Regions from separate parts of the Cupriavidus sp. HPC(L) genome, predicted to be linked through region 2. Evidence: predicted binding sites of a transcription regulator. Region 2 holds the regulator's gene; each other region holds the start of a gene.

Region 1 (10,052 bases), on a different contig from region 2:
TCTCCGTCTATTGAGAGCGTCGATTGGGAATTTCGATCGTCAGATGACGCCGCGCGATCGCAGATCCGCGATTGCGCCGTCGTCGAGCTGCAGCAGTTCCTTGAATACCTGCTCGGTGTGTTCGCCCATGTGCGGCGGCGGCATCCGCACCGGCATGCGCTGGCCGTCGATGGCGTACGGCGGCGCCAGCACCGACTGGGTACCCGCCTCGCTGTCCTCGTAGCGATGCAGCAGGCCGGCCTGCGCGGTGCGCTCGGACTGCAGCGCGTCGAACATGCCGAGCACCTCGCCGCAGGGGATCTGCGCGGCGGTCAGGCGCTGCAGCAGTTCGGCCCGCGTGAATTGCCGCAGCGCCTCGCGCAGCTGCGGCAGCAGCGTATCGCGATGCCGCGAGCGCGCGGTGTTGGTGGCGAAGCGCTCGTCCTCGGCCCATTCGGGCCGGCCGATCACGTCGCGACAGAACCGCTGGAATTGGCCGTTGTTGCCGACGGTGATCACCAGCGGGCCATCGGCGGCATCGAACACGCCATAGGGCACGATCGACGGATGCGCATTGCCGAACTTGGCCGGATCCCCGCCCTGCAGCAGGGCCTCCATGCCGTAGTACGAGGTAATCATCAGGCCGCAGTCGTACAGGGCCATCTGCACATGGCGTCCGCGTCCGCTCGACTGGCGCGCATACAGCGCGGCGAGGATCGCCTGCGCCGAATACATGCCGGTGAACATGTCGACCGCGGCCACGCCGAACTTCAGCGGTCCCTGGCCGGCTTCGCCGTTGGTGGCCATCACGCCGGCCTCGCCCTGGACGACCAGGTCGTAGCCTGGCCGTTCGGCCTCGGGCGTGAAGCGGGCGTAGCCGGAGATCGAGCAGTACACCAGCCGGGGATTGCGCTCGGCCAGTTGTTCGTAGCCCAGGCCCAGCTTTTCCGCGCCGCCGACCTTGAAGTTCTGGATCACCACGTCGCTGCGCGCGGCCAGCTCGCGGGCCAGCTTCAAACCCGCTTCGCTTTGCAGGTCCAGCGTGATCGAGCGCTTGTTGCGGTTGGCGCTGTTGAAGTACGAGGTATTGCGCGTGCCGATGCGCAGGCCCCAGTCGCGGGTGTCATCGCCGCGGGCCGGGTGTTCGACCTTGATGACGTCGGCGCCGAGGTCGGCCAGCGCCATCGCGCACATCGGCCCCGCCAGCACGCGGGACAGGTCCAGTACCCGCACGCCGGCCAGCGGCAGCGATGCGGCATTGTTTTCGTGATGCATGGTCAGCGTCCCCTCCCCGGGGACGATCCGGTGTTCTTGGTCAGCGCAGATTGTCTATATGTTGATAAAGTTTGACAATTGCAACGGGTAATCACCATACCTGACACCTCGGAGTTGACAATGGATTTGAGCGCGCTGTCTCTGCTGGTCGATATCATCGACGCCGGCAACCTGAGCCGGGCCGCCCGGCAACTGGGGATGAGCCGGGCGAACGTCAGCAAGCGCCTGAACCATTTCGAGCGGCAGCTGGGCGCGGAACTGCTCAGGCGCAGTACCCGCCAGCTCGAGCCTACCGAGCTGGGCCGCCAACTCTACGAACACGGCCGCGCGATCCGGCGCGAGCTGTTGGCGGCGCGGGAATCCGTACAGAGCCTGGGCAAGCGGCTCAGCGGCACGGTGCGACTCGCCGTGCCGAGCGGCTTCGGCCAGCACACGATGTCGGCCTGGTTCATCGAGTTCATGCGGATGTATCCGGCCATCACGCTGAACGTGATCTTCGACAACGACATCGAGGACCTGATCAAGGGCGCGGTCGACTTTTCGATCCGCGTGATGGGCGAGACGCCGACCAATGCGGTGGCGCACAGCCTGGGGGACATCGAGTATGTCGCCTGCGCGACGCCGGAGCTGGCCCGCGAGGTCGGCATGCCGGGCTCGCTCGCGCAGTTCCGCGACCTGCCGCTGATCACCTCGGAGCTGACCGGCGAGCGGCTGCAACTGGCCGGACTGGGCGGAACCGCCGGCGCCCGGCCGCATATTCGCCCCCGGCTGATGTCGGCCAACTTCTTCTTTTTGCGCGACGCGATCCTGCAGGGGATCGGCGTCGGCCTGGTGCCGCAATACATGGTGGCCACGGATCTGGCGGCCGGGACGCTGGTTCGCCTGCCGCTGCCGCCGCGGGACTTGGCCTTCCTGCGGACCACGATGTATCTGCTGTATATGCCGGCCCGCTACCAGACGCGGGCCGTGACGACCCTCATCGCCTTCCTGCGGGAGAAGGCGACGGCGGCGATGGCGGCGATGGCGGAGTAACCGCGGCGGCGGCGAGTTCGCGGCCCTTCGCGATGGCCTGGGCGATCGCCGAGACGATGTCCTCGCGCTTGCCGGCGTCATCGACCCGCAACGCATAGGACGGGTGCCAGGTGGCGACCAGCCAGGCGTCGCCTAGCCGCACCGGCGCGTTCAGGTGGTCGCGCAGACTGGCCTCTGGGCCCAGCATCGCGCCGAGCGCGGTCGCGCCCAACGTGACGATGACCGAGGGCCGCACCCGCGCCCGTTCCTCGTCAAGCCAATGGGCGCAGGCCTCGACCTCGAGCTGCGCCGGCGTCTTGTGCAGGCGCCGCTTGCCCCGGGCGATCCACTTGAAATGCTTGACCGCATTGGTCACGTAGAGGGAATCGGGCGGCACGCCGGCGCGGCGCATCGCCTCGTCCAGCACCTTGCCCGCCGGCCCGACGAAGGCGCGCCCGGCGAGATCTTCCTGATCGCCCGGTTGTTCGCCGACCAGCATGATGCGGGCCGTCTGCGGACCGTGGCCCGGCACGGCCTGGGTCGCATGGCGCCACAGCTCGCAGCGGCGGCATTGGTCCAGCGAAGAGGGCGCCGGGCGCAGCGGCTGCGCGTCCTCGGGATTCACCGCGACCGGCTTGCCCCTCATCGTGCCGACCGCGCCAGCCTGTGCGACGCGTCGGGCGCCGTTGCGGGCGTCGGCGATCATCGCCGGTATCAGGCGGCCCTCGGGCAGCCCCTTCCAGAAACGCACCGGCATGTGCTGCTCGAGCGCGGCTTCGTTCAGGCGGGCCGGATTGAAAATGCTGCGGTAATAGGCCAGCCACAGCGGCTCGATGTCGTCGGCGCTGGCGCCTGCGCGCAGCGCGTCGACATCGATGCCGGCCACCGCACCGGCCACCCCGCTGGCCGGTGTCTCGGACAACTGCAGCGTATGCCCGTCCCAGAGCGCCGCGCCCTGCGGCGTGCCGATCCACCACGACGAGCCGCCCATGCGGCGCGCGAAGTGGTCGGCGGCGTCGGCCAGCACGTCGTGCTCGGGCTCGTACCAGGCCAGGTATTCCGGGCTCCCGCCATTGCTGCGCCGATGAAACCGCACGTAGGCAATCATGTCGTGGTGGGCGCGCCGCACCGACTTGGCCATCGCGTGCAGCCTCGCGCCGTCTTCGTCGGCGGGCGAGGCCACCGCGCGATCGCCCTGGCACCATCGCCACAGCACCCGATAGAGGAAGGCCCAGCGTTGCGGCGAGCGGTAGCGCGCGGCTTGCTGCAGCAGGGCGGCCAACGCCTTCGATACGCGGATCGCCGGGGCGGCGCCGGCGGTGTCCTGGCGCTGCGCCGACGGCTCGCCATCGCCGGAAGGTGGCGCGGCGTCGGCATCGAGCAGCCTCAGCTGTTCCGTTCCCGTGCACGCTGCGGAACCGCGCTCCACCCAGGTGACGGCCTCTGGCGGCCAGCCGGCCGCCAGCGCGCGCAAGGCCTGCGCACGCCAGCCCGCGTAGCCGCCGTCGACCACCAGTACCGGCGAGCTGGCGCCGCTCATAGCAGCGCCAGCTGCACGGGCGGCGCGGCCAGCGCCCGCCGCAACTGCTCCGAAGGCCGGTCCGCCTGCGCCGGCCGGTAGTCCTGCACCACGATGAACGGTTTGATCTTGTCCATCGCGCAGCGCAGCCGCACCAGGTCTTGATAACGGATCGCGCGCGAGCGGCGCAGCTCCACCAGCCGCTTCGCATTGCGCATGCCGATGCCGGGCACGCGGGCGATCAAGGCCTGCGGCGCACGGTTCAGGTCGACCGGAAACGACTCGCGATGCGCCAGCGCCCAGGCCAGCTTCGGGTCGATGTCGAGCGGGAGGTCGCCGGCGGACTGGAACAGCTCCTCGGCCTGAAAGCCGTAGCCGCGCATCAGGAAATCCGCCTGATACAGGCGATGCTCGCGCAGCAGCGGCGGCGCCTGCGCGGGGAGGCCGGAGGGACTGTCGGGAATCGGGCTGAACGCCGAGTAATACACGCGCTTCAGCTTGTAGGCGCCGTACAGCGTCTGCGCGGTCTGCAGGATCGTGCGGTCATCGGCCTCGTCCGCGCCGACGATCATCTGCGTGCTTTGGCCGGCCGGCGCGCGGCCCGGCGCGGACTTGTCGCTCTCCGCCTCTTCCTGGGCGAGCCGGATCGACCCCATGGCGCGCTTGATCGTATGCGCATTCTTCTCCGGCGCCAGCCGCTGCAGGCCGCCGTCGGTGGGCAGCTCGATGTTGACGCTGAGCCGGTCCGCATACTGGCCCGCCTGCGTGATCAGCCGGGGATCGGCGTCCGGAATCGTCTTCAGGTGGATATAGCCGCGGAACTGGTGTTCCTCGCGCAGCGAGCGCGCCACCTGGACCAGCTGCTCCATCGTGTAGTCGGCGCTGCGGATAATGCCGGAGCTGAGGAAGAGGCCGTCGATATAGTTGCGCCGGTAAAAGTCCAGCGTCAGATCGACGACCTCGCGCGGCGAAAAGCGGGCCCGCGGGACGTTGCTCGAGCGCCGGTTGACGCAGTACTGGCAGTCGTACTGGCAGAAGTTGGTCAGCAGGATCTTGAGCAGTGAAACACAGCGCCCATCGGGCGTGAAGCTGTGGCAGATGCCGGCCCCGGTACTGGCGCCCAGCCCGCCCTTGCCGAGCGAATCCCGTTTCGGTGCGCCGCTGCTGGCGCAGGAGGCGTCGTATTTGGCCGCGTCCGCCAGGATCTCCAGCTTGGTGAGCAGTTCCATCGGGAAACCATACTGTATGAATGTACAGTATTATAGGCGGGATCGAGCTGCCTCGGCTCAATACCGATGTCCGCTCCCTGCGATGGCTGCGACGATGGTGTACTCGTGAGCGCCAAAGGGAGAGTCCGATGTGCTACGCCGCGCAGATCAAGGCCGACTTCAGGAAGTTCACGCGCCAGTACGGCGCGGTGATGGGCCTTCGCCAGTTCTTCGAACTGTTCTGGCAAAAGCGCAAGGACCAGGAGTGGCAGAAGCTGCCCAAGGCGATGCGCGTCGCGTTCGCGCAGGGCGGCGGGGGAGGCGAGGAGGGCGACCCCGAAGAGCGCGAGCTGGCCGCGCTGATCGCCGCCGGCGACCGCGAACAAGCCAATGGGCTGGAAGCGGAGCTGTTCCGCCAGCGGGCGCGCCTGGCGGAGGCCGAGCGCGCGCTTGCCGGGCGGCCGACCCGCAAGGCGGAGAACGAGCAGCGCATCGCCGCCGACAAGATCGCCCGGCTGCAGCAGAACCTGGCCGACCTGCAACGCGCCACGCCCGCCCCGGAGGACGCGATGATCTTCCCGGGCTATTACGCGCCGGTGATGATCGAGGTGGACGGCCGGCGCACGATCGTGCCGATGCGCTACCGCTGCCGGCTTCCCGGCTGGGACGTGTCGATGGAAAGAAAAAAGCCCGGGACGTACAACGCACGCCGCGACAATCTCGAGACGGCATGGCGCCAACTGTTCGGCTACCGCCACGGCATCCTGCCGATCCGCGCCTTTCATGAACACGTGGCCCGGCATCGGCTCGAGCACCGCGAACTCGGTCCGGACGAGAAGGAGCAGAGCGTCGTGCTGGAGTTCCGTCCCGATCCGCCGCAGGATCTGCTGATCGCCTGCCTGTGGTCGCGACACAAGGGCGAGGCCGGCGAACCGGACCTCTATTCGTTCGCGGCGATCACCGACGAGCCGCCGCCCGAAGTCGCCGCGGCCGGCCACGACCGTTGCGTCATTCCGATCAAGCCGCAGCACGTCGACGCGTGGCTCAACCCGGACCCTGCCAATCTGGCCGCGCTGTACGCGATCCTGGATGACCGCGAGCGGCCGTTCTTCGAGTATCGGCTGGCGGCTTAGTGGGGAGCGCCGTGGCCGCATGGCCGACGGGGATGGTGCGTATCAGCCTGACTGCCCGAAGGTGTTGAGGTATTCGTCGAACTCGTCCCGGACGATGCTTTCTATCCGTTCGACTTCATCGTGGGTCAGGTCTTCGAACAGCTTGCGCTTTCGCTTCGACAATTCTCCGTGGTTCTGCACGATGAGATCGATCAGGTTGGAAAGCCGCGACTGTGGCAGATCAAGCCAGCCTTCTATGCGCTCTAGACTGGCGTCGTAGGCTCGCAGGTATTGGATTTCCTGCGCCAGATCGTGCTCGACGCATTGCTCGATACACCTGAACACAAACTCGCACAACGCAGTCGCGTCGAACGACGCATACAGCCAATACGGTTGAGGCGACTTGATCAGAATCGTGTCGCTGTCGGCGTCCAATACGTAATTGAGCAGTGCGGTGCGCGGTGCCGAGTACGCCTTCAGCAAGCCGGCATAGGTGTCGATTTCCTTGAGCATGCGTGCAGATATGGGCAGGACGACGCCTTCCGGGGTGACCCCGGCCTGCCGGAGCAGGTGATGGATCAGGAAGCGGTGCAGACGCCCATTGCCATCGTAGAAGGGGTGAGCGAACACGAAGCCGAAAGATGCACAGGCAGCCACAACGATGGGATGGACAGTCCCTGTCTGAATCAGGCTGGCCACCTGCGAAATGCCTTCCATCATTGCGTCAAGTTGCTCGGGATTCGGAGGAATATAGTCCGCCATATTCCGCATGCGGCCACCGCGCGAAAGCCAGTTTTGCCTGTCGCGATACGAATACTCGCTACGCGGGCCCGAGATGATTTCGTTTTGCCATTCGCATAGCTGGTCCTCGGTCAAAGGTCCAGGTGCGCCGGCAAACTGAAGCAATCGACGGAATTTCGCCACGCGCTGGTTATCGGGCACCTCTCTCTCGATCGAGTATGTCGAACGGGTTTCGGCGAGATACAGATAATCGACGGCCCGGGCCAGCACCTCTGGCTCAAGGCGCTCAATCGCCGCGGCGACCTTGTCTGGCAGGTCAGACGCAATCCAGGCCGCGAGTTCGTCGGTGCGTCGCACCACCGGACAGAATGCAGGCGGTCCGAGATGGTTGTTCTGGACGCCGAACTGGGTATCGTTCTTGACGGGGCCGGTGATATACGCGCGTTCGTCGAGCGCCGGAATGCGGGGCGCGCCGGAAGGCACGTTGTAGTCGAACTGGGCTCCAGCCAACCATTTGGCGTAGAAACCGCTCAATCGGGCATAGCGCGACGTGGGCGCGGCTCGGAGCCATTCCTGCACGGCCGCGATGGCCTCCGGGTGCTCGAACAGTGCCGCCAGGACAGTCAGGTCCAACTGTTCCTTCTTCAGCGCAAAGAGAAGGTGATCGACGATCGAGTCGCCGCCGCGGTACCTGTTTCGCGGGTAAATCACACGAGTGGTGCCATCGGGGCCAGTGTGCCGAGTCAACACGCCTGTCTTGTCGGCCAGCTCGTACGTCGAGCGTAGCGGCGGCACGCGCAGATCGAACTTCTGGACCAGCGCCATGTAACCGAGTGATGTAAGTGCCATATTTTGCGATGCAACTTTGGGCGGTTTGCTCGCGGCAGCTTACCAAACCTTCTACTCGACTTACTAGAATATCTATTTTTTGCCCTCGGACTTACCGTTTCATCTATGGGGCGTCGTGCCCTCGAAGGTATCGGGCTTGACAAGACCTGATGGGACGGTGCCGTGCCAACTTACCAATTTCTCTACTCCCTTTACCAATTCATCTATAAAAGGTCCCGAGTCTTACCATTTCGTCTACACGACCCAGGCTTCAGCGCCGGAACCACAGCACCGACAGCACGCTCGCCGCCACCAGCAGCAGCACCGCGGCCCCGGCAAACAGCGCGCCGATCTCGGTCTCCCTGCGCTCCAGCGCAAACCGCGTGCTGAGCTGGCGATAGACCTGGCTCAGGTCGGCCTCGGAGCCTGCGTGGAAGTATTCGCCGCCGGTGAGCTTTGCCACCGCCCGCAAGGCCGGTTCGTCCAGCTGCATGTAGTAAGACATGGTCGAACCGCTGGCGGCCCCGCCATCCTGCGAGCCGAAGCCGACCGTATAGACGCGAACGCCGCGCTCGGCGGCCATGCGGGCCGCGATGACCGGATCGGGGCCGGTGGTGCGGCGGCCATCGCTGAGCAGTATTACCGCGCCGTGCCGATAGGAGCCGGGCTCCGCCGCAGGCCGGTCGTCGCGCCTGGCGCGCTTTTCGCGATTGCGTGCGGCCTCGGCGGCCGCCGATTCGTCCAACGATCGGCCCTGGTTCTCCATCAGCTCCGATGCGCTGCCGAACAGCACGGACTCCAGGTCGATGCCATCGTCCGGGAACAGCACGGCAAGCGCTTCGATCAGGCCGCTTCCGGTCGCGGTGCCGCGCTGGAGCTGGAAGCGCTCGATCGCCTCGAGCATGTCCTGCCGGTTGTCGGTCGGGCTGAGCACCACCGAGGCCGTCGCCGCGAATGACACGATGCCAAGCCGCACGTTGGCCGGCAGCCCGGTGACCAGATTGGTGGCGGCCTGCTGGGCCGCGCTGAGGCGGGTCGGTGCGACGTCGGTCGCCTCCATGCTGCGCGAGACGTCCATCGCGAGCACCAGCGTGATGGTGTCGGCCGGCAGCGTGATGGTCGCACTGGGACGCGCGCAGGCGAGCAACGCGGTACCGAGCGACAGCAGGAAGAGCAGGGGAGGGAGGTGGCGCCTAAGCCATTGCCTCGGACCGAGCGCCGCGCGCGGCAGCGCGAGACTGGCGTACAGCAGGGCGGCCTTTCTGCGCCGGGCGAGCACGTAGAAGTAAGCCGCTGCCAGCACGGGGAGCACGAGCAGCAGCCAGAGCATTTGAGGCCAGAGAAACTGCATGCCCTGCTCCTTGGCGCGTGGTTAAGAACGATGGTACTGTAGTTTCCGACGCGTGAACTCGAGGCAGCGATGAAACGGGTGACGATCTACGGAACAGCCTTGGCGGCGATCGCACTCGTCTTCGCCGCGGGCGTCGGCTCCGCCTGGCTGCTGCAGCCGAAACAGCGGGCGCTGACGCAATCCGACATCGATTCCGCCGTGCTCCACACGCTGCACAACAAGGATCTGCCGTCGCGCGCCGCGCGCGCCGCCGAGGCGATCCGCCAGTCGGTGGTCGAGGTCCGCAGCTATCCGGCCGCCGAAGCCCCCCCGGCAAAATCGCGTGCCGACAAGGCCGGGCGCGATCGTCCCGGCAAGCCGCCCGAATCGTCCGCCCCCGCCAAACGCCCGCCCCGCGACGAAACCGCCAAGGGCAAATCGCCAGGAACGCCCGGCACGCCCGGCACCCCGGGTCCCCACGCAGAGAAGGGCGCGCCGGAAGCCTTGCCCGACGGCCGGCACATCGGCACTGGCGTGGTCGTCACCGAGAGCGGCGTGATCCTGACCAACTACCACGTGGTCGCCGGCGCCCGCCGCGTCGAGGTCCGGTTCCACGACGGGCATACGGCCGAGGCGACCGTGCTGCAGGCCGTGCCGGAAAAGGACCTCGCGATCCTGCAGCCCAGATCGATTCCCGACGACCTGCCGCCGGCGACGCTCGGCTCCAGCCGCGAACTGGCGCCGGGCAGCGAAGTGGTCGCGGTCGGCTTTCCGTTCGGCATCGGCCCGTCGGTGACGGCCGGCGTGGTGTCGGGGCTCGACCGCCAGTTCGTATCTCCCGACGAGAAACAGCAGCTGGACAAGCTGATCCAGTTCGACGCCGCCGCCAATCCAGGCAACTCGGGCGGGCCGCTGGTCAACATGAAGGGCGAGGTGGTCGGCATCGTTACCGCCATCCTCAATCCCAACCAGAGCGGCAATTTCCTCGGCATCGGTTTTGCCATCACGATCGAAAGCGCGGGCGGTTCCGTCGGCGCTTCGCCCTTCTA
Region 2 (10,052 bases):
TCGAGGCGTAAGCCCACTGGAAAGGACGATGGATCTGAACGCGATGGTGGACGTGCCGGGGGGCGCGAGCGGGGCATTCGGGGCGATTCTGGCCGCGATCGGCGGGGCGATCTGGCTGGTCAGGAAGGTCTGGCGATCTGACCGCGTTGAAGGGGCGCGCAGCCAGGCCGAGACCGACATCATCGAGCGGCTGCAGGATCTGCTCGACAAGGCGAATGCTCGCGCTGACCTCGCCGAGCAGCGGGCGGACACCGCCTACAAGGAGCGCAACGACCTGCTGCGCGAGATCGGCGACCTGAAACGAACGATCGCCGAGCTGACCGCGGAGGTCCGCCACCTCAAGGAGAAGCTGGATGAGAAGGGTACGTGACTGGCTGCGCCGGCATCGAGATACGTTCCGTCGGGTAGCTCACGCGCTCGAGGCCGTGACGATCGTGCTGGTGATCGCCATGGGCGGAGGCGTCGGCGGCTATGCGTTGGCGCAATGGCAGGCCCGGGACGTGATCGTGCAAATGCGATCCGATCATGCGGCGGAGATCGAGCGGCTTCAGGGCACGTTTGCCAAGACGCTGCAGGCCTTGGCGCCGCAGCTCGGCGACATCGCTGAGACAGCGTCGGCGGCGGCCGGCGCGGCAGCCCAAGCGGCGGAGACATCGGCGCAGGCGGCGCGCACCGTCAAACAGCAGGCGACGCGCGCCAAGCCAGAGCCGCTCTCCGAGGCGGAGCGATCGCGCCTCAACGGCGCGATCGAGGCTGCAAACCGGAAGATGAAGGAGGGCGCCAGGTGAGGGCGATTCTGTTTTGTCTGCTGCTGGCGGGTTGCGCTACGGCGCCGCCGGCGGAGCGCGAGGGCTGCCCGCCGCTGCCAACGATCAAGCGTGGCGCCGGCCGGGATGCGTTGCTGGCTCACATCGACACGACGGCGAAGCTGTACGCCGAATGCGGGACGAGGAAACGATGATCCGGGCTACTGCCATTCGAGCCGTTGCGGCCGGCGTGCCGTGGCGCGCGGTAGCCGCGGCGGTGCTGGTCAGCGCGGCATTCGGTGCCGGCTGGACGGTGAACGGCTGGCGAAAGGATGCCGAGATCGCGGAACTGAATGCCACGCGGGCGGAGACGGATCTCTCCGCCGCCAGGCAAGCGCTGGGCGAGTTCAAGACGGCCAGCGCTGACATCCGAGCCCGGGCCGACGAGTACCGTGGCATCACGACGGAGCTGGACGCCGCGGCCAGCGCCATCCGGAAGGAACTGAAGAATGCGAAGCCTTTGCCTGCTGATTGCCGCCCTGACGATTTCCGGGTGCGCAAGCTGTCCGACGCCGTCGACGCTGCCAAGCGAGCCGCCGCCACTCGATAGCGCGCTGGCGGCTCCATGCGTGGTACCGGACGCGCCGACGGTGGCCGACTACGACGTCTGGCAGGACTGGATGACCGTGGTGCTTGCTGCGCTTGGCGACTGTGCGGCGCGGCATCGGAAGACTGTGGAGGCGTGGGCCGGCTGATCTAAGCCCCATCAGCAGGCGACTCTGCCTCTTCGGCTTGCTCAAGTTCTCTCAAGGATCTCTCAAGAGCATCAAACAGTGGTGCTGCCGGGCATGCCGCAATGATCCGGCGCTCTGGCCACCATGCGCTCTGAATGCCGATCAGCTTGACGAGGTATGTATCGTCGGTGTTCTTGACGAGGGAAAACAACGGGCCGCCGCTCATACCTGCGATATTAAGAGTGTTGTCTTCTGGCCTCGACGACTCATATAGCTGTCCGTACAGGCGCGGCGCGTCTTTCGGGTTAGGCCAGTCCTCTGGCTCTTGTTCCAGTGGTTTTATGACGATTCCGGTGTACTCCTTCGTCACCATGTCCGCCGTGTGATGATCTACGATAGTTTGCGCGGGAACGCCGCATAAGACCCAGTAATCTGCTCGTTCAAACGGGTCGTCCAATTTTCGGACGTCGATTGCCCGAATTCCGTTGCTCTGGAGTCCCAGCTTGGTGAGGTCGCTGAGGAGAATTAATGCATAGTCGAGCCCATATTCCTCGTGAGTTACCAGGTGGATGTCTCGCGTGAAATCGGGAGAGAAGGGTAGGGGCAGACGGCCCGGCGGCGCCTGGATCGCCGAATCGTCGATTACCCAGTTCCGTAAATCTTGACCTGCAGAGAGCAAGCTCCGTATCTCTTCAATACAGTGCCCAGCAGTGCAGATGCACCAGTGCCCGCGAATTTCCACAATGAAGCCTGAGTACGTCAGTCTTTGGGCAACCTCTCGTTGCCCAATGATCTCTACGCTCGAGAGGTTCTCGCAGTTGAAAGTGACCAAATACTTTGCGAACACATCCGGCAAAGTGTCGCCGAATAGTGGGTGATTCTCGTTCATAGCGTATGGGCTTTCGGTTCAGTAAGTTTTTGCACAGGAGCAGGCTCCGCCTCCATCCTCTCCGCCGGATACAGCCCCAAGAAGCTGCGCGCCACCTCGGTGTCTCGGCACCGCAGCCAATCGTCCCACCCCTCCCGCGGCACGATCACGATCGACCGTTTCTCCTTCCCGGGCGCATGCATCCGTTTCATGGTGGGGTGCTGCTCGGCGTTGACGGTCAGCATGGTGAACGAAAACATGCCGTCCGGCCAATCCCTCCAAAGTCCGGCAACGGCAAACGTCGGCTCGTCCTTGAGCCAGATCCGATAGCGCACCGACTTCGGGCCATGCTCGTAGTTCGGCTCGTAGAAGCTCTCCATCGGCACCAGGCAGAGCTGGCCGGTCTTCCACGGTCCGGAGAAGGTCCGACGCTCCCCGATGGTCTCTGACCGCGCGTTGGTGGTGTCGAACCGCTTCACGCCTGGCGGGATCCGGTCCTTCGGGACCATGCGGAAGTTCGCCAGCACGCAATCTCGCTCGCCGTCGGCGTTGGATCGAATGATGGGCGCCAGATAGTCGGGCCACGTCTCGGGCTTCCAGTCTAGCGATGGCGGCACGACGCCGTAGACATCGCGCAGTAGTTGCTTCTGTGTCGGTCGATAGTTGTTGCACATTGCCAGTCACAGAAGATGGAGATCGCGCATGGCCTGCTCGATTGGCTTGATCCAACGATCTGGACATGGCTTCTTCCTAGCCCCAACTCTCCGCGACGGCCTCATTGGCAATCCATTGATTTCTTTCACATGGGCGATCCAGCAGGTTTGTGCCGTGATGCCATGCCGCCGTTTCACTAGCTCCTGAATTCTCGAGTACTCGGCCATGTCCGCCTCCACGTTGCGAAGGCAAATGCTATATAAGCCGCCGGCCGCATGTCACGAAGAATTTAGTTGCTCTACCGTCTGAACCGCTCCGCGGGGATCGCCCCGGGACGCTTCACTTTGACCCAGTCGGGTGATCGCCGCCCGGCGGCATACGCGCTGCCAGCGCGCTTGGCCACGATGCCCTCCAGCTGCAGCGTCAGCGCTTGCTGGTATAGCCAGTCGCCGTCTTCGACCCAGTCGACGAAGAGCAGAGTGTCCGGGCAGCAGTCGAGGATCTTCCGGAGGGCGGCCTTGCGCTTCTCGATCGGCTGGCCACGGATGTCTCGGCCGCCATTGACTAGCAGGTCGAAGACGCAGTAGGCCACGTGGTGCGAGCCGGGCGGCTTGCCGCGGCGCGCCGATCGACGGTGCAGCAGCTCGAAGTCGCTCCGGCCGTGCTCGTCCAGAACGCAGACCTCGCCGTCGAAGATGCAGCCGGCCTTCAGGTTGCCGACGGCGGCTGCGACTTCCGGATACCAGGCGGTGGCGTCGTGCCCGTTGCGGGACTTAAGGCGCGCCGGCTTGCTGGCCGCGAGCAGCCGGTAGCCGTCGTACTTGATCTCGAAGTGCCAGTCGCCCGGGGGGACGGCACGGCGTTCCTCGAGCAGCATCGGGGAGAGCTCGGCCAGCGTAGGGGCAGGCGGCCGAGCGGTGGCCACGGCTACCCCTTGATGTCGCGGGGGTCGTTGCCGAAGCTGTTGCGCTCCCGGATTCGGCCATCCCGGCCGTGGATGAACAGTTCGACCTTTGCCTGCTTCGCCTGCTCGGCCGCCTGCCGAATGGCTTCTTCCTGGGACGGATAATGTACGTTGGTCCGGCCCGATCCCTCTACCTCGATCGCCCATCCGTCGCCGTCGGCCGGCACGACGTGAATATTCCCTGCCATGGTCGCCTCCTATGCGTGTCACTTCCGTTGTATGCACGGGGCGGCCGCGGCGGTATAGGGCTACGTCTGACCGGCGTCAGAATCCCAGGCGCCGTGCACCGGTTCCGCCCGATAGGCTGACCAGAACATGTGGGAGCTCTTGTGGTGGCGCGAGGTCCTCCGCTCAAAGAAGATCCGGACGCGACCCTGGTATTCGGTGTCGATCTCCGCCTCGGCGTGCTCGGGGCCGGTGCGGGTGGGCGGGGGGAGGGTCTGCATGGCCTCTGCGATCTTGTGGCCGCCGACATAGGTCAGGATGCCAGTCTGAGGCGACGCGCGCGGGGTAGGGTTGGCGGAAGGGACTGAGCAGCCGTTGGCTAGTTTGCTGTTGCCCATGATGCACTCTACGTATACTGTATGGATATACAGTATAGGGTCGCGGGCAGGTCGTGAAAAGGCCTTTGTTCTCGTGGGAATAGCAGCCCGGAAAGCCGCATGCAGCCGTGCTCGAATTTCGATCAGTATTCCCACGAGCTACCCGGAAAGCCGCTCCGAATAAGGCTTGATGCCTCAGATTGTGATTCCTGTCGTCGTGGGTTCGAGTCCCATCAGCCACCCCAAGATCCCATGCAAACAGCCGCTCATCGAGCGGCTGTTTTGCTTTGTGCCGAGACAACGGGCTGGCGGGCGAGGGCGCTCGTGGTCTTCAGACCAACCGAGCAGCGGCTTTGGTGATCGTCCACCCGACACCGACACACAGCGCGATCCAACCGGCTGCAATCAGTGCGACGTCGTGCCAGTTCATGGTGCGGCGACCGGGACGAAGCAGCTTGATGGTGTCGTCTGACGAAGGCATGGCCGTCTCCTTCGAAAAGCATGGGAAAAGGCTAGGCCAAGCTTCGACGAATTCACGGTCCGAGTTGTAAAGGTTTGTTGCGATGCGCGAGAAGCGTCGCTTGTCGCCGGACCGCCGTATCTCACGCTTCGCGCAAGCGTGCTCTCACACCTTCAACGCAGTCGATCTTGTCGCAGCGGTCCCACGAGCGAGACTTGCTCACGCGTTCAGCTTCACGCCCGGCTGATCGAGTTCGAGCATCCGGCAGATCGCGGCCATGCTGCCGACCATCGTGCGGCGCTGCGCGCCCTGATAGATGCGGACACCTTTGGACTGGCGGAACGGCGTCGGCTTGACGGGGTAGCGGGTCAGGGAGCGGTCGGCTTGCAGCATGGTGGTCCTCTTCGGTAAGGCGTCAGCGGAAGTCTTGCGGCAACACGGGGCCCTGCGGCTCGTGCGGCTGCATGACTGAGTTGGCGCCAAGGCGGCGGCGCCTGCCGGATTGCTTGGTTGCGCTAGAAACCGGACTGGCGGATCAGTCCGACCGCGATGCCCTCGAGCGAGAATTCCTCGCGTCCGGGCTTCACGATGATGTTGGCGAAGTCGGGGTTCTCGGCGATCAGCTCGATCGCATCGCCGCGGTGCTTGAGCCGTTTGACGGTCACGTCCTCGCCGATACGGGCCACCACGATCTTGCCGTTGGCCGCGTCCTGCGCGCGTTTGACCGCCAGCAGGTCACCATCGAAGATGCCGGCATCGCGCATGCTCATGCCGCGCACGCGCAGCAGGTAATCGGGGCGTTCGTCGAAGACCGAGGCGTCGACCTGGTATTGGCGGTCGATGTGCTCGGCTGCCAGGATCGGGCTACCCGCGGCGACGCGGCCGACCAGCGGCAGCGTCAGCTGCATCACGCCGGCCATCGGCAGCGAGAACTGGTCCGGCATTTCGGAGTCGCTGCGATTGACCTTGAGCCGGATGCCGCGCGAAGCGCCGGGGGTCAGCTCGATCACGCCCTTGCGAGCCAGCGCGCGCAGATGTTCTTCGGCCGAATTCGGCGACGAGAAGCCGAATTCCGCAGCGATCTCGGCGCGGGTCGGCGGAATGCCGGTCTGCCGGATGGTGTTGCGGATCAGGTCGAAGATCTGCTGCTGCCGGGGTGTCAGAGTCGCCATGGCTTGTCCGTGTTGTTGTATCCGGTGGCGGTCCGGTCGTCGCCGCAAGCCGTGAGGCGCGCGGGGAGGGAGCATCGGGGACCGCCATGTGCAACACTGTACGTTTGAACAGTGTGCTGTGATTTTATACAGTATCGGTCGAAGTGCAAGAGGAATTTGCATCGTCGTCCACTTTCGGCTGCGTACGGTCCGACCGCGGGGCAGGGCAAGACCGTAGGGGAGTGCCCTGTCCCGGCGGGTACAATCGCCGCCTGTTTACGAACATCTCGTGCCCATGACCCTGCCTCGCGTAATCGTTCTCGCCACCGGCGGCACCATCGCCGGTTCCTCGTCCAGCGCCGCCAGCAGCGCCCGCTATCAGGCGGCGACAGTGCCGGTATCGGCGCTGCTCGACGCGGTGCCGGCGCTCAAGGATGTCGCGCGGATCGAGGCCGAGCAGGTCGCGCAGGTCGACAGCAAGGACATGTCGTTCGGCCTGTGGGCGCGGCTGGCGGCGCGGGTCCACCATTGGTCCGCGCAGGACGACGTGGCCGGCATTGTCATCACGCACGGCACCGATTCGCTGGAAGAGACGGCGATGCTGCTGCACCTGGCGGGCGTGGCCAGCGTGCCGGTGGTGCTGACCGCCGCGATGCGGCCGGCGACCTCGCTGTCGGCCGATGGGCCGCTGAATCTGCTCGATGCCGTCCGCGTCGCGGCGCATCCGGAGGCGGCGGGCAAAGGCGTGCTGGTGGTGGTCAATCAGGAGATCCACGCCGGGCGCGACGCGGTCAAGGCGCATACCTCGGCCGTCGATGCGTTCGCTTCGCCGGGCGCCGGGCCGATCGGGCTGGTGCAGGATGCGCTGGTGCGCTTCACGCGCGCGCCGCTGCGGCTGCCGCGTCAGGCCTTGCCGCTGCCGCAGCAGTGGCCGGCGGTTGAAATCGTCGCCAGCTACGCGGAGCCGGGTCGCGTGGTGGTCGATGCGCTGGTGGCCGGCGGCGTGCGCGGCGTGGTAGTCGCGGCCGCCGGCAATGGATCGATCCACGAGACGCTGGTGGCCGCGCTCGCCGATGCGGCGCGGGCCGGTGTCGCGGTGGTGCGCAGCACGCGCACCGGCGCCGGTAATGTGATCGCGCCGGCTCAGCCTAATCCTGCCGCGGGGGCCTTCGTGTCCGCTGGCGACCTGAATCCGTACAAGGCCCGGGTGGCGTTGCTGCTGGCGCTTGGCGCAGAGCCGGTCCTGGGCGGCGATCCGGTTCGGCTGCAACAGTTCTTCGCGCAGATCTGAAGGAGCGTCTGGCCCGCACAATCGCCAATCCAGCCCTGAATCCATCCGGCTTGCCGTCGTGGCCGTTCCGGGCTATACTCGCCGGCTATTTAACCCTTGCTGCACCGGACTTGACGCCCGGGCGGCTTATCCCAAAAGGAGCGTCAATGCGTCATTACGAAATCGTATTCATCGTCCATCCGGACCAGAGCGAGCAAGTGCCGGCCATGATCGAGCGTTACAAGACGCTGGTCACGTCGCAGAACGGCCAGGTGCATCGCGTGGAAGACTGGGGCCGTCGTCAACTGGCCTACATGATCCAGAAGCTGGCCAAGGCTCACTACGTTTGCCTGAACATCGAGTGCGGCAAGGACACGCTGGCTGAACTCGAACACGCGTTCAAGTTCAACGACGCCGTGCTGCGCCACCTGATCGTCCAGACGAAGAAGGCCGAAACGGCCCCGTCGCCGATGATGAAGGAAGTCCAGCGCGAAGAAGCCCGCAAGGCTTCGCAGCAAACCAGCGAAGGCCAGGCCGCCTGAGTGCGGTCTGCTGTGTGCGGTTCGCTCCGGCATGACCGGGGCGGCATGCGAGGGGCGGTGGCGCGATGAACCAGCTGAGGCTGCACGCCACCCTCGTCGAGCGCGACGCGTTGCGCTATACGCCGGCCGGTATCCCCGTCGTCAATTGCCTGTTGCAATACGGCGGCGAGGTGGTCGAAGCGCAGACGCCGCGGCAGGTCGAGTTCGCGATCGCCGCGATGGGCGTCGGTCCGGTCGGCCAGCACCTCGAGCGTACGCCGCTCGGCACGGTGCTCGACTGCGAAGGCTTTCTCGCCCGCAAGCACCGCAACAGCAAGGCTCTCGTCTTTCACATCACTGGATGTAAAGCATTCGTAAAGGATTGAACCATGGCATTCGTCAAACGTGACAACAAGAACAAGAAGCGCTTCCAGCAGCAGAACCCGCTGTTCAAGCGCAAGCGCTTCTGCCGCTTCACCGTGGCCGGCGTCGAACAGATCGACTACAAGGATCTGGACACGCTGAAGGACTTCATCGGCGACAACGGCAAGATCACGCCGGCTCGTCTGACCGGCACCAAGGCGCACTATCAGCGTCAGCTCGACACGGCAATCAAGCGCGCCCGCTTCCTGGCGCTGCTGCCGTACACCGACCTGCACAAGAACTGATCGCCTGGTCGCTAAGGAGAAAACACGATGCAAGTCATTCTGCTGGAAAAAGTCGTCAACCTGGGCAACCTGGGTGACATCGTTCGCGTCAAGGATGGTTACGCCCGTAACTTCCTGATCCCGTCCAAGCGTGCCCGCCGCGCGACGCAAACCGCCATCGAAGAATTCGAGGCCAAGCGCGCCGAGCTGGAAAAGGCTGCCGCCGAGAAGCTGGCCGCTGCGCAAGCCGAAGGCGAGAAGCTGAGCGGCCTGACCGTCCAGATCACGCAGAAGTCGGGCGTGGATGGCCGTCTGTTCGGCTCGGTGACCAACGCCGACATCGCCGAAGCGCTGGCTGGTCAGGGCTTCAAGCTCGAGAAGTCGCAGATTCGTCTGCCGAACGGTCCGCTGAAGATGGTCGGCGACTATCCGATCAGCGTGTCGCTGCACACGGACGTCGCGGTCGACATCACCGTCTCGGTGCTGGGCGAGCACGTCTAAGCTTGCCGGCCGTGACCCGCGCGCGGTGCGACATCCGCTCGCGCCGCCGGGGCCAGGCCAGTAACAAGGCAGCAGGAAGGCAGAAGCAGGCTGACAGCCGCTTCTGCCTTTTTCTTTTGGCCGCCGGCGCGCATGCGCGCGGCGCGCACGGTGCCACCGTCATCCGCTCGCTCCGCCCGCCGAGAATCGCTCGGCCCAGCGCGAGCAGGCCGCTATAATTGCCCCCCATGAACGCGCCCGTCGCCGATCCCCAACTCGACAATCTCAAAGTCCCGCCGCATTCCATCGAGGCCGAGCAATCGGTGCTGGGTGGCCTGCTGCTGGATAACGCGGCCTGGGACCGCATCGCCGATTTCCTGTCCGAGGCGGACTTCTATCGCTTCGATCACCGGATGATCTTCCAGAGCATCGCGCGGCTGATCTCGGACACCAAGCCGGCCGACGTGATCACGGTCTACGAGATGCTGCAGGTGGCCGGCAAGGCCGAGGAAGTCGGCGGTCTCGCGTATCTGAACTCGCTGGCGCAGAACACGCCGAGCGCGGCCAATATCCGCCGCTACGCGGAGATCGTGCGCGAACGTTCGGTGCTGCGCAAGCTGGTCACGGTGGCCGACGACATCGCGACCTCGGCGTTCGCGCCGAAGGGCCGCGAGGTGCGCGAGCTGCTGGACGAGGCCGAATCCAAGGTGTTCGCGATCGCCGAGGAAGGCTCGCGCGGGCAGAAGGGCTTCCAGGAGATCCAGCCGCTGCTGACGCAGGTGGTCGAACGGATCGACGAGCTCTATCACCGCGATACCACGACCGATGTCACCGGCGTGCCGACCGGCTTTATCGATCTGGACCGGATGACCAGCGGCATGCAGCCGGGCGACCTGATCATCGTCGCCGGCCGTCCTTCGATGGGCAAGACCGCGTTCTCGCTGAATATCGGCGAGCACGTGGCGGTGGAGCAGGGCCTGCCGGTGGCGGTGTTTTCGATGGAAATGGCCGGCAC
Region 3 (10,052 bases), on a different contig from region 2:
TTCTCCCTCCTTCGGTCGGCCCATCATGACTTCGTCCGCCTCCCAACCGGAACGTCCCGCCTCTGCCCGCAAGCGCTGGCCGCTGGTCGCGGGCCTGCTGGTACTGGTCCTGCTCGGCTGGTTAGGCTACCGCGCGTTGACCCCGGCCCGGCACGCGCCGCAAGCGACCTTCGTGCTGCTGTCCGGCGAGCGCGTCAGCACCGCGCAGCTGCAGGGCAAGGTCTATATGGTCAACTTCTGGGCCACCAGCTGCACCACCTGCGTCAAGGAGATGCCGGACATGGTGCGCACCTATCAGCAGTTCAAGGACAAGGGCCTCGAGTTCGTCGCCGTGGCGATGAGCTATGACCCGCCGATGTACGTGACCAATTTCACCGAGACGCGCAAGCTGCCGTTCAAGGTCGCGCTCGATTCGGACGGCTCCGCGGCCAAGGCCTTCGGCGACGTGCAGCTGACGCCGACCACCTTCGTGGTGGACAAGGACGGGCGCATCCTGAAGCGCTATGTCGGCGAGCCGGAATGGGACAGCCTGCACAAGCTGCTGGACGAGGCACTGGGCAAGGCGGTTTGATGCGCTGACTGGGAAGGGGCGGCCGCGGTATGCCGGCGCCGCTTGCCCTCTCCCCAACCCTCTCCCGCAAACGGGAGAGGGAGAACCCAGTAGGCATTCGGCAAGGCTCTCGCGAAGGCGGGCGAGATAGCTGGCCGCAGGCGTTCGACAAGGCTGCCGGCTTGCTCCTCTCGCCCGCTCGCGAGAGGGGCCGGGGGAGAGGGCAACTCCGGCGCTACCACGCCAAAAGCGCCCCTCTCGCCCCTTCAACCATCCCCCGCTTGCCCAACACATCTGTATGGATATACAGTCTGCGGCGAACATTTCCGGTTTTCGCCCTCGCTCGCCACTGTGTCCGTCGCTCTCGCTCCTGCACCCGCCGCCGCCCCGGCCGACCCGGCCGATCCGGTCGACTATCTCGCCGCGCTCAATCCCGAGCAGCGTGAAGCGGTCGAGCACCCGACCGACCAGCCGCTGCTGATCATCGCCGGCGCGGGCTCGGGCAAGACCAATACGCTGGCGCACCGCGTCGCGCACCTGCTGCTGGGCGGCGCCGATCCGCGGCGCATCCTGCTGCTGACGTTCTCGCGGCGCGCCGCGGTCGAGATGGGCCGGCGCGTCGAGCGCATCGTCGACCAGGCCTTCGCCGCCCGCAACGGCGCCACGTCGTCGGCCAATCCTGGCCGCGCGGCGCTGCAATGGGCCGGCACCTTCCACGCGATCGGCGCGCGGCTGCTGCGCGAATACGCGGAGACGCTGGGCCTGTCGCCCTCGTTCACGATCAGCGACCGCGGCGATTCGGCCGACCTGATCAACGTGGTGCGGCACGACCTCGGCCTGTCGGCGCAGAACGCCCGCTTTCCGCGCAAGGAAACCTGCCTGGCGATCTATTCGCGCGTGGTCAACACGCAGTTGCCGCTCGAAGAGGTGCTGCAGCGCCAGTTCCCGCGCTACGCGATGTGGGTCGACGCGCTGCGCACGCTATTCGCCGGCTATGTCGAGGCCAAGCAGAAGCAGCAGGTGCTCGACTACGACGACCTGCTGCTGTACTGGGCACAGGCGCTGGCCGAGCCGGCGCTGGCGCGCGACATGGGCGAGCGCTTCGACCACGTGCTGGTCGACGAATACCAGGACACCAATGCGCTGCAGGCGGCGATCCTGCTGTCGCTCAAGCCCGACGGCCGCGGCCTGACCGTGGTCGGCGACGATGCGCAATCGATCTACGCGTTCCGCGGCGCCACCGTACGCAACATCCTCGACTTCCCGCACCGCTTCTCGCCACCGGCGGGACAGGTCACGCTGTCGCGCAACTACCGCTCGACGCAGCCGATCCTGGCCGCGGCCAACGCGGTGATCGGGCTGGCGGCCGAGCGCTTCACCAAGGACCTGTGGTCGGACCGCGCCAGCGCCGAGAAGCCCGGCGTGGTGGTGGTCAACGACGAGACCGAGCAGGCGCGCTTCGTGGTCGAGCGGATTCTCGCGCGGCGCGAGGAAGGGCTGGCGCTGATGGCGCAGGCGGTGCTGTTCCGTGCCGCCGACCACAGCGCGCAGCTCGAACTGGAGCTGGTCCGCCGCAACATTCCGTTCGTCAAGTTCGGCGGACTCAAATTCCTCGAGTCGACCCACGTCAAGGACATGCTGGCGGCGCTGCGCTGGCTCGAGAATCCGCGCGACCGCATGGCGGGCTTTCGCACGCTGCAGCTGATGCCGGGCGTCGGGCCCAAGACCGCGGCGCGCGTGCTCGACGGGCTGGAGCTCGCCAGCGATCCGCTGTTCGCACTGGAATCGTTCGAAGCGCCGCCGGCGGCCGCCGAGGCATGGACCGAACTGGTCGCGCTGGCGCGCGAGGCGATGGCCCCCGCGGCGGCATGGCCGGTCGACTTCGAACGCGTGCTGCGCTGGTACGAGCCGCATCTGGAACGGTTGCACGACGATGCCGCCGCGCGCGCCGCCGACCTGCAGCAGTTGGCGCGCATCGCCGCGACCTACGGCTCGCGCGAACGCTTCCTGACCGAGCTGACGCTGGACCCGCCCGATGCCTCCAGCGACGAATCGGGCGTGCCGCTGCGCGACGAGGACTATCTGATCCTGTCGACGATCCATTCGGCCAAGGGCCAGGAGTGGAAGGCGGTCTACGTGCTGAACGCGGTCGACGGCTGCCTGCCGTCGGATCTCGCCACCGGCACCACCGAGGAGATCGAGGAAGAGCGCCGGCTGCTCTATGTCGCGATGACGCGCGCACGCGACCATCTCGATATCGTGGTGCCGCAGCGCTTCTACGTGCATCAGCAGCCCGGCATGGGCGACCGCCACGTGTATGCGTCGCGCACGCGCTTCCTGCCCAATCGCGTGATGCCGCATTTCCACAGCCGCGCGTGGCCGCCGCCTCCGCCGGTCGACGCGGCGCCCCAGCGCGCGTCGCTGCCGGCGGTCGACCTGGCCGCGCGGATGCGCAATATGTGGCGATGAGCCGGCCGTAGGGGCCGTAGCGCGGGCGTAGCCTGCGGACACCCGTTACGCCGGGCCTGCGACGCGGGCGTCGGACCGGCGCTTGTTGTGCGCCATAGCTAACTCCCGCCACGGCGGCGCCCTGCAGACGCCGCCATGCGGTCGAAACGGCCCCCGGCTCGCCGTATAATTCCGAGCTTCCCACCGTTCCGACCGGCGCCCAGCCGCCCGCGCGGCCCAGCCGAGCGTGCCGCGCCCTCCCACGCATGAGCAGCTACTACCAGCACCACGTCTTCTTCTGCCTGAATCAGCGCGAGCCGGGCGAAAACTGCTGCGCCAACCACAACGCCAAGGCGATGCAGGAATACGCCAAGAAGCGCTGCAAGGAGCTGGGCATCGCCGGCGGCGAGGGCCGCGTGCGGATCAACAAGGCGGGCTGCCTGAACCGCTGTGAACTCGGTCCGGTACTGGTGGTCTACCCGGAGGCCGTTTGGTACACATTCGTCGACGAGCAGGACATCGACGAAATCATCGACAGCCATCTGATCCACGGCAAGCCGGTCGAACGCCTGATGGTGGATCGCTGAGCGCCGCGCTCGGACCGCATCCGTCGCCATCCCGCTGCCAGCCGCCGCCCACGCTCCCTTTCGTTCCCGGATTTCCGCCCTTCCTGCCATGAACGCGCATACCCAGGTACTCACCGTTGCCGGACCCGCCGGCGCGATCGACGTGTCGGTCGACCTGCCGCAGGCCGCCCCGGTGCGCGGCCTTGCGCTGGTCGGCCACCCGCATCCGCTGTTCGGCGGCACCAAGGACAACAAGGTCGCGCAGACGCTGGCCCGTGCCTTCGTGCAGCTGGGCTACGCCACCGTGCGGCCGAACTTCCGCGGCGTCGGCGGCACCGCCGGCGAGCACGACAACGGCCAGGGCGAGCAGGACGATCTGCTGGCGGTGATCGACTGGATGCGCCAGCAGCGCGACTGGTCCGCCGACGCGGCCACGCTGCCGCTGGCGCTGGCCGGCTTCTCGTTCGGCAGCTTCGTCGTCAGCCATGTGGCGCGGCGCCTCGCCGAGGCCGGCACGCCGGCCGAACGGCTGGCGATGGTCGGCACCGCGGCCTCGCGCTGGCAGGTCGCCGACGTTCCCGCCGACACCATCGTGATCCACGGCGAGCAGGACGAGACCGTGCCGCTCGCCAGCGTGCTCGACTGGGCGCGGCCGCAGGAGCTGCCGGTCACGGTGATTCCCGGCGCCGACCATTTCTTCCATCGCAAGCTGCATCTGATCAAGCAGCTCGTCGTCAATGCGTGGCAGCGCTGAGCCCGGGCATTGAGCGGGCGGCCACGGCGATCCGTGGCCGCCGCTCCATGCCCCGCCGCCACGTCCGCGTGGCGGCGCGACGCTGCCCTTTCTTTCTTGTCGGAACCTGAAAACATGTTCAATCAAGCTTCGCCGCTGTTCTCCCACCGCATCGCCCATACCCTGCTGGCCAGCGCCGCCGTGCTCGCGCTCGCCAGCGCACCGCTGACGGTGCGCGCGCAGGCCGTGCCGATGCCGCAGGTGGCAGCCAAGGCGTGGATGCTCTACGACGTCACCAGCGGGCAGGCGCTCGGCTCGCAGAATGCCGACGCCCGCATCGAGCCGGCTTCGCTGACCAAGATCATGACCGCCTACCTGGCCTTCCAGGCGCTGAAGGAAAAGCGGCTGACGCTGGACCAGGCCGTGGTGCCGACCAATGTCGTTCTGAAGGTCAAGAGCGACGAGTCGCGCATGTTCATCGAGCCGAACAAGCCGGTCACGGTGCAGGACCTGCTGATGGGCCTGATCGTGCAGTCGGGCAACGACGCCGCGCTGGCACTGGCCGAGGCCGTTGGCGGCTCCGAGGAAGGCTTCGTCGCGATGATGAACCGCGAGGCCCAGCGCATGGGCATGAAGAGCACGCACTTCACGAATACCGACGGCATTCCCGACCCGAACCACTACACCACCGCGGCCGATCTGGCGATCCTGACGACGCGCCTGATCCAGGACTTCCCCGAGTACTACGGCATGTACTCGCAAAAGGAGTTCACCTATAACAAGATCAAGCAGCCCAACCGCAACCGCCTGCTGTACATCGATTCGACCGTGGACGGCGTCAAGACCGGCCACACCCGCTCGGCGGGCTACTGCCTGATTTCCTCGGCCAAGCGCCCGCTGGCCAACGTGCCGAACGGCTCGCGCCGCCTGATCTCGATCGTGATCGGCACCACCAGCGAACAGGTCCGCACCCAGGAAAGCCTGAAGGTGCTGAACTACGGCTTCCAGTTCTTCGACACGCTGCGCCTCTACGACAAGGGCCAGGTACTGGCCACGCCGGACATCTACAAGGGCAGCAACGACACCATCAAGATCGGCGTCCGCGACGAGACCTACGTCACCGTGCCCAAGGGCACCGCGGGCCGTCTGAAGCCGGTGCTGGAGCGGCAGGAGCTGCTGGTGGCGCCGATCTCGGCCGGCCAGCAGGTCGGCACCGTCAAGCTGATGGACGGCACCACCAAGGTGGCGGAATTCCCGGTGGTCGCGCTGGAGGAGGTGCCGGAGGCCGGCTTCTTCGGCCGCATCTGGGACACCATCCGCCTGTGGTTCAAGCGCAAGTAACAAGCAACAAGGAGGCCGCCGCCATGAGCGCCGACAACACCGACAACGGGTCCGACCGGCCTTCGCTGATCGAGTACCCGAGCGATTTCCCCATCAAGGTGATGGGCGCGATGCAGGATGGCTTCGCCGAGGCCATCGTCACGCTGGTGCAGGAATTCGATCCGGGCTTCCACGCCGGCAAGATGGAGATGCGCCCGTCGCGCAACGGCAACTATCTTGGCCTGACCGTGACGGTCTGGGTCACCAGCCGCGAGCAGCTCGACGACCTGTATCGCGCGCTGACCGCGCATCCGATGGTCAAGGTGGTGCTGTAACGCCTTCGGCCTTGGCCACTGCTGCCGCCCTCCCCCCCCCCGGCCCCTCTCCCGCAGGCGGGAGAGGGGAGCCACCCGCGCGGTGAATCTCGAGGCCGCCGATGCGCGGTCCCTCTTCCCTGAATCATGAATACCCTGACCCTGAAGCCCGGCAAGGAGAAGTCCCTGCTGCGCCGCCATCCCTGGATCTATGCGACCGGCGTCGACCGCGTCGAGGGCCGCGCCGAGCCAGGCGCCACCATCACCGTACGCGCCGCCGACGGCCGCTTTCTCGCCAAGGCCGCCTACAGTCCGCACTCGCAGATCCGCGCACGCGTCTGGACCTTCGACGAGAACGAGCCGGTCGACCATGCGCTGATCAAGCGCCGCGTCGCCGCGGCGGTCGCCCATCGCCGCCAGTGGGTCAGCGACAGCGACGCGGTGCGGCTGGTGTTCGGCGAGGCCGACCGTCTGCCCGGGCTGGTGGTCGACTACTACGGCGCCGGGCGCGGCGCCGAGCAGGCGCAACTGGTCTGCCAGTTCAATGCCGCCGGCGTCGAGCAGTGGAAGGACGCGATCGTGCAGGCGCTGGTCAGGGAGACCGGTTGCCCCAACGTCTACGAGCGCTCCGACGCCGCGGTGCGCGAGCGCGAAGGGCTGGAGCTGGTGACCGGCGTGCTGGCCGGCGCCGACCCCGACCCCGAGCTGTCGGTGACCGAGCATGGCGTGCGCTACTACGTCGATGTCCGCAACGGCCACAAGACCGGCTTCTATGTCGACCAGCGCGACAACCGCAAGCTGGTCGGCGACCTCGCCGAAGGGCGCGAGGTGCTGAACTGCTTCTGCTACACCGGCGGCTTCTCGCTGGCGGCGCTGCGCGGCGGCGCGGCGTCGGTCGTGTCGATCGATTCGTCGGGCGAGGCGCTGAAGATTGCCGAGGGCAATGTCGCGCTGAACGGCTTCGATGCGGGCCGTGCGACGTGGCTCGACGCGGACGTGTTCAAGTCGCTGCGGCAGTTCCGCGCCGAGGGCCGGCAGTTCGACCTGATCGTGCTGGATCCGCCCAAGTTCGCGCCGTCGGCCCAGCATATCGACCGCGCCGCGCGCGCCTACAAGGAAATCAATCTGGTCGGCATGCAGCTGCTGCGGCCGGGCGGTCTGCTGTTCACCTATTCATGCTCGGGCGCGATCGGCATGGAGCTGTTTCACAAGATCGTGGCCGGCGCCGCCACCGACGCGCGCGTCGATGCGCGCATCCTGCAGCGGCTGTCGGCCGGCACCGACCATCCGATGCTGGCGGCCTTCCCCGAGGGCGAATATCTGAAGGGGCTGCTGCTGCAGCGGGTGTAGGCACGTCCGGGCGCAACCCGTTGCACCGACGCTTTTGCCGCTTCACCGAGACGTCACCGGGTCGTCCCCGGATCGTCATATTGCCGCTCTACCATGCCGTTGACGGTTCCGGCATTGGCAGGTGCCCGCCGTCGATGTATCAGTCTTCGTGGTAATTGCCCCGCCCCGGACGCGGGGCTTTTTTTTGGTTCATCGCCGATTACCGGGCGCTAGACTGGGGCCTCTACCGTTGCCCTACCGTCGCCTCGCGCAGCTTTCCTATAATCGAACGATCGTTCAAAAAAAGCCGGTGCCACGCATCGCTTCCGAGGTCCAGGAGACACCATGCCCGCCGCCAAACAGATTCCCGCCGCCCTGCAGAACCTGACGCTGCCCGTGATCGCGTCGCCGATGTTCATCGTCAGCTATCCCGAACTGGTGCTGGCGCAATGCAAGGCCGGCATCGTCGGTTCGTTTCCGGCGCTGAACGCGCGCCCGGCCGAGCTGCTCGACGAATGGCTGACGCAGATGCAGCAGGAACTGGCGGCGTTCCGCGCGGCCAACCCCGACGCCACGGTCGGGCCCATTGCGGTCAACCAGATCGTGCATGCGTCGAATGCCCGGCTGGAGCAGGACGTGCGCGTCTGCGTCGAGCACAAGGTGCCGATCTTCATCACCTCGCTGCGCGCGCCGGTCAAGGAGATGATCGACGCGGTGCACAGCTATGGCGGCATCGTGCTGCACGACGTGATCAACCTGCGCCATGCCGAGAAGGCGATCGAGGCCGGCGTCGACGGCCTGATCCTGGTCGCGGCCGGTGCCGGCGGGCATGCCGGCACGCTGTCGCCGTTCGCGCTGGTCGGCGAGGTGCGGCGCATCTTCGACGGCCCGATCGCGCTGTCGGGCTCGATCGCCACCGGGGACGCGGTGCTGGCGGCGCAGGCGATGGGCGCCGACTTCGCCTATGTCGGCACGCGCTTCATCGCTTCGCAGGAAGCGCATGCCAGCGAGGCCTACAAGCGCTCGATCACCGATGCGGCCGCCGCCGACATCGTCTACACCAACCTGTTCACCGGCGTGCACGGCAACTACATCCGCGAGAGCATCCTCAATTCGGGGCTCGATCCGGAAAACCTGCCGCAGGCCGACAAGAGCAAGATGGACTTCTCCAGCGGCAGCTCGAAGGCCAAGGCGTGGAAGGACATTTGGGGCGCGGGCCAGGGCGTCGGGCAGATCGACGCGATCCAGTCGGCCGGCGAGATTGTCGCGCGGATGAAGGCCGAGTACGATGCGGCCAAGGCACGCCTGTGCGCCGCCTGCTGACCGCCTCCGCCACCGCGGACGCGGTCGTCCCCGCAGACCGCTGGAGATTCCCCGCTGGATAAACCCCCTGTCGTCATTGCCGAGGTCCGGCGCAGCCGCCGCGAACGCCTGGTGCGCGCGGCCTGGGCCACGCTCGGCATCGTCTGCATGGTGCTGGCGGTGCTCGGCATCTTCCTGCCGGTGCTGCCCGCCACGCCGTTCGTGCTGCTGGCCGCGGCCTGCTTCGCGCGCGGCTCCGAACGCTTCCACGACTGGCTGATGAGCCATCCCCGGCTCGGGCCGATCGTGCACGACTGGCAGCGCCACCGCAGCATCCCGCTGCGCGCCAAGATCCTGGCGATCGGGATGATGTGGATCTCGCTGCCGACCACGGCCTGGCTGCTGCGCGCCAGGCCGGCATTCTCGATCGCGCTGCTGGCGATCGGCGTCGTGGCGACGGCCTATCTGCTGTACCTGCCGACCCGGCCGCGCGGCGGCTATGGGCCCGCATCGGCCGCGCCGCCGGCCGATCCGGAACCGCCGCGGCGCCGCTGAACGCGCGCCCCGTTGGACGCGCTCAGTCGTAGCTGCGCGCGTCCTCGATGACCTTGCCGTCCTGCGGCAGCGAACCGGCCGGCACGAACTTCACCTCGCCCTTGAGCCGCATCACGTCGCGCATCGACACGGCGATCGCATCGGCCAGCCCTTGATCGTCCCGCGTGGCGTCGCAATGCAGCGTCATCACGTCCGCGCCCGGCGCGCCGGTCACCACCAGCCGCACGGCGCGCAGCTCGGGATGGCGGCGCATCACCTCCCCGATCTGGCCCGGATGGACGAACATCCCCTTGACCTTGGTGGTCTGGTCGGCGCGGCCCAGCCAGCCGCGCAGCCGGATATTGGTGCGCCCGCAGGGGCTCGGCGTCGTCGACGAGCCCGGCACGACGGCGGACAGGTCGCCGGTGCCGAAGCGGATCAGCGGATAGTCCTCGTTGCCCAGCACCGTGACCACCACTTCGCCGACCTCACCCTCCGGCATCGGCCGCGTGCCACCCGGTTCGACGATCTCGACCAGCACGCCCTCGTCGACCACCCAGCCGTCGGCGCCCTCGCTCTCATAGGCGATCAGCCCGACATCGGCGGTGCCATACATCTGGTGCACCTTGATGCCGCGCTCGACGAACCACGCGCGCAGCGAAGGCGGCAGCGCCTCGCCCGACACCAGCGCCTTGGCCAGGCTGCATGGCTGGCCGAGCTCGGCGCCGCGTTCGAGCAGGATCTTCAGGAAGGACGGCGTGCCGGCGTAGGCCGCGGGCCGCAGCATCGACAGCGCCTGCACCTGCGATTCGGTCTGGCCGACGCCGGCCGGAAACACGCAGCAGCCCAGCCGGTGCGCACCGGTTTCCATCATCATGCCGGCCGGCGTGAAGTGATACGAGAAGGTGTTGTAGACCAGCTCGCCGCGGCGAAATCCTGCGGCGAACATCGCACGC

The links. The regulator LexA, encoded in region 2, represses DNA repair genes until DNA is damaged. The targets are predictions, from matches to a motif close to ACTGTATNNNNATACAGT.
Region 1: the regulator LexA is predicted to act here: its motif matches at 5,025-5,042, upstream of B551_RS13525 (putative DNA modification/repair radical SAM protein).
Region 3: the regulator LexA is predicted to act here: its motif matches at 844-861, upstream of B551_RS18820 (ATP-dependent helicase).

What each region holds. Positions count from the first base shown of each region.
Region 1 is NZ_AMPR02000223.1:24,355-34,406, forward strand. Features, by position in the region: gene B551_RS13510 (CaiB/BaiF CoA-transferase family protein) at 40-1,254, opposite strand; gene B551_RS13515 (LysR family transcriptional regulator) at 1,375-2,286, shown strand; gene B551_RS13520 (UdgX family uracil-DNA binding protein) at 2,231-3,805, opposite strand; gene B551_RS13525 (putative DNA modification/repair radical SAM protein) at 3,802-5,013, opposite strand; gene B551_RS13530 (SOS response-associated peptidase family protein) at 5,142-6,125, shown strand; gene B551_RS13535 (Fic family protein) at 6,168-7,694, opposite strand; gene B551_RS13540 (VWA domain-containing protein) at 7,945-9,024, opposite strand; gene B551_RS13545 (S1C family serine protease) at 9,094-10,052, shown strand, end outside.
Region 2 is NZ_AMPR02000444.1:70,925-80,976, forward strand. Features, by position in the region: gene B551_RS22095 (glycoside hydrolase family 104 protein) at 1-11, shown strand, start outside; gene B551_RS25270 (hypothetical protein) at 29-370, shown strand; gene B551_RS22105 (hypothetical protein) at 426-788, shown strand; gene B551_RS22110 (hypothetical protein) at 958-1,356, shown strand; gene B551_RS22115 (hypothetical protein) at 1,503-2,369, opposite strand; gene B551_RS22120 (SOS response-associated peptidase) at 2,366-3,022, opposite strand; gene B551_RS22125 (hypothetical protein) at 3,301-3,927, opposite strand; gene B551_RS22130 (DUF2188 domain-containing protein) at 3,930-4,154, opposite strand; gene B551_RS25400 (hypothetical protein) at 4,215-4,529, opposite strand; gene B551_RS26300 (hypothetical protein) at 4,840-4,989, opposite strand; gene B551_RS26770 (hypothetical protein) at 5,188-5,361, opposite strand; gene lexA (transcriptional repressor LexA) at 5,484-6,140, opposite strand; gene B551_RS22145 (asparaginase) at 6,415-7,410, shown strand; gene rpsF (30S ribosomal protein S6) at 7,557-7,931, shown strand; gene priB (primosomal replication protein N) at 7,997-8,296, shown strand; gene rpsR (30S ribosomal protein S18) at 8,300-8,578, shown strand; gene rplI (50S ribosomal protein L9) at 8,606-9,058, shown strand; gene B551_RS22170 (replicative DNA helicase) at 9,286-10,052, shown strand, end outside.
Region 3 is NZ_AMPR02000421.1:13-10,064, forward strand. Features, by position in the region: gene B551_RS18815 (TlpA disulfide reductase family protein) at 26-571, shown strand; gene B551_RS18820 (ATP-dependent helicase) at 902-3,019, shown strand; gene B551_RS18825 (ferredoxin) at 3,265-3,585, shown strand; gene B551_RS18830 (alpha/beta hydrolase) at 3,674-4,318, shown strand; gene B551_RS18835 (D-alanyl-D-alanine carboxypeptidase family protein) at 4,433-5,638, shown strand; gene B551_RS18840 (DUF493 family protein) at 5,662-5,952, shown strand; gene B551_RS18845 (class I SAM-dependent rRNA methyltransferase) at 6,079-7,281, shown strand; gene B551_RS18850 (nitronate monooxygenase family protein) at 7,606-8,583, shown strand; gene B551_RS18855 (YbaN family protein) at 8,695-9,117, shown strand; gene B551_RS18860 (phenylacetate--CoA ligase family protein) at 9,140-10,052, opposite strand, start outside.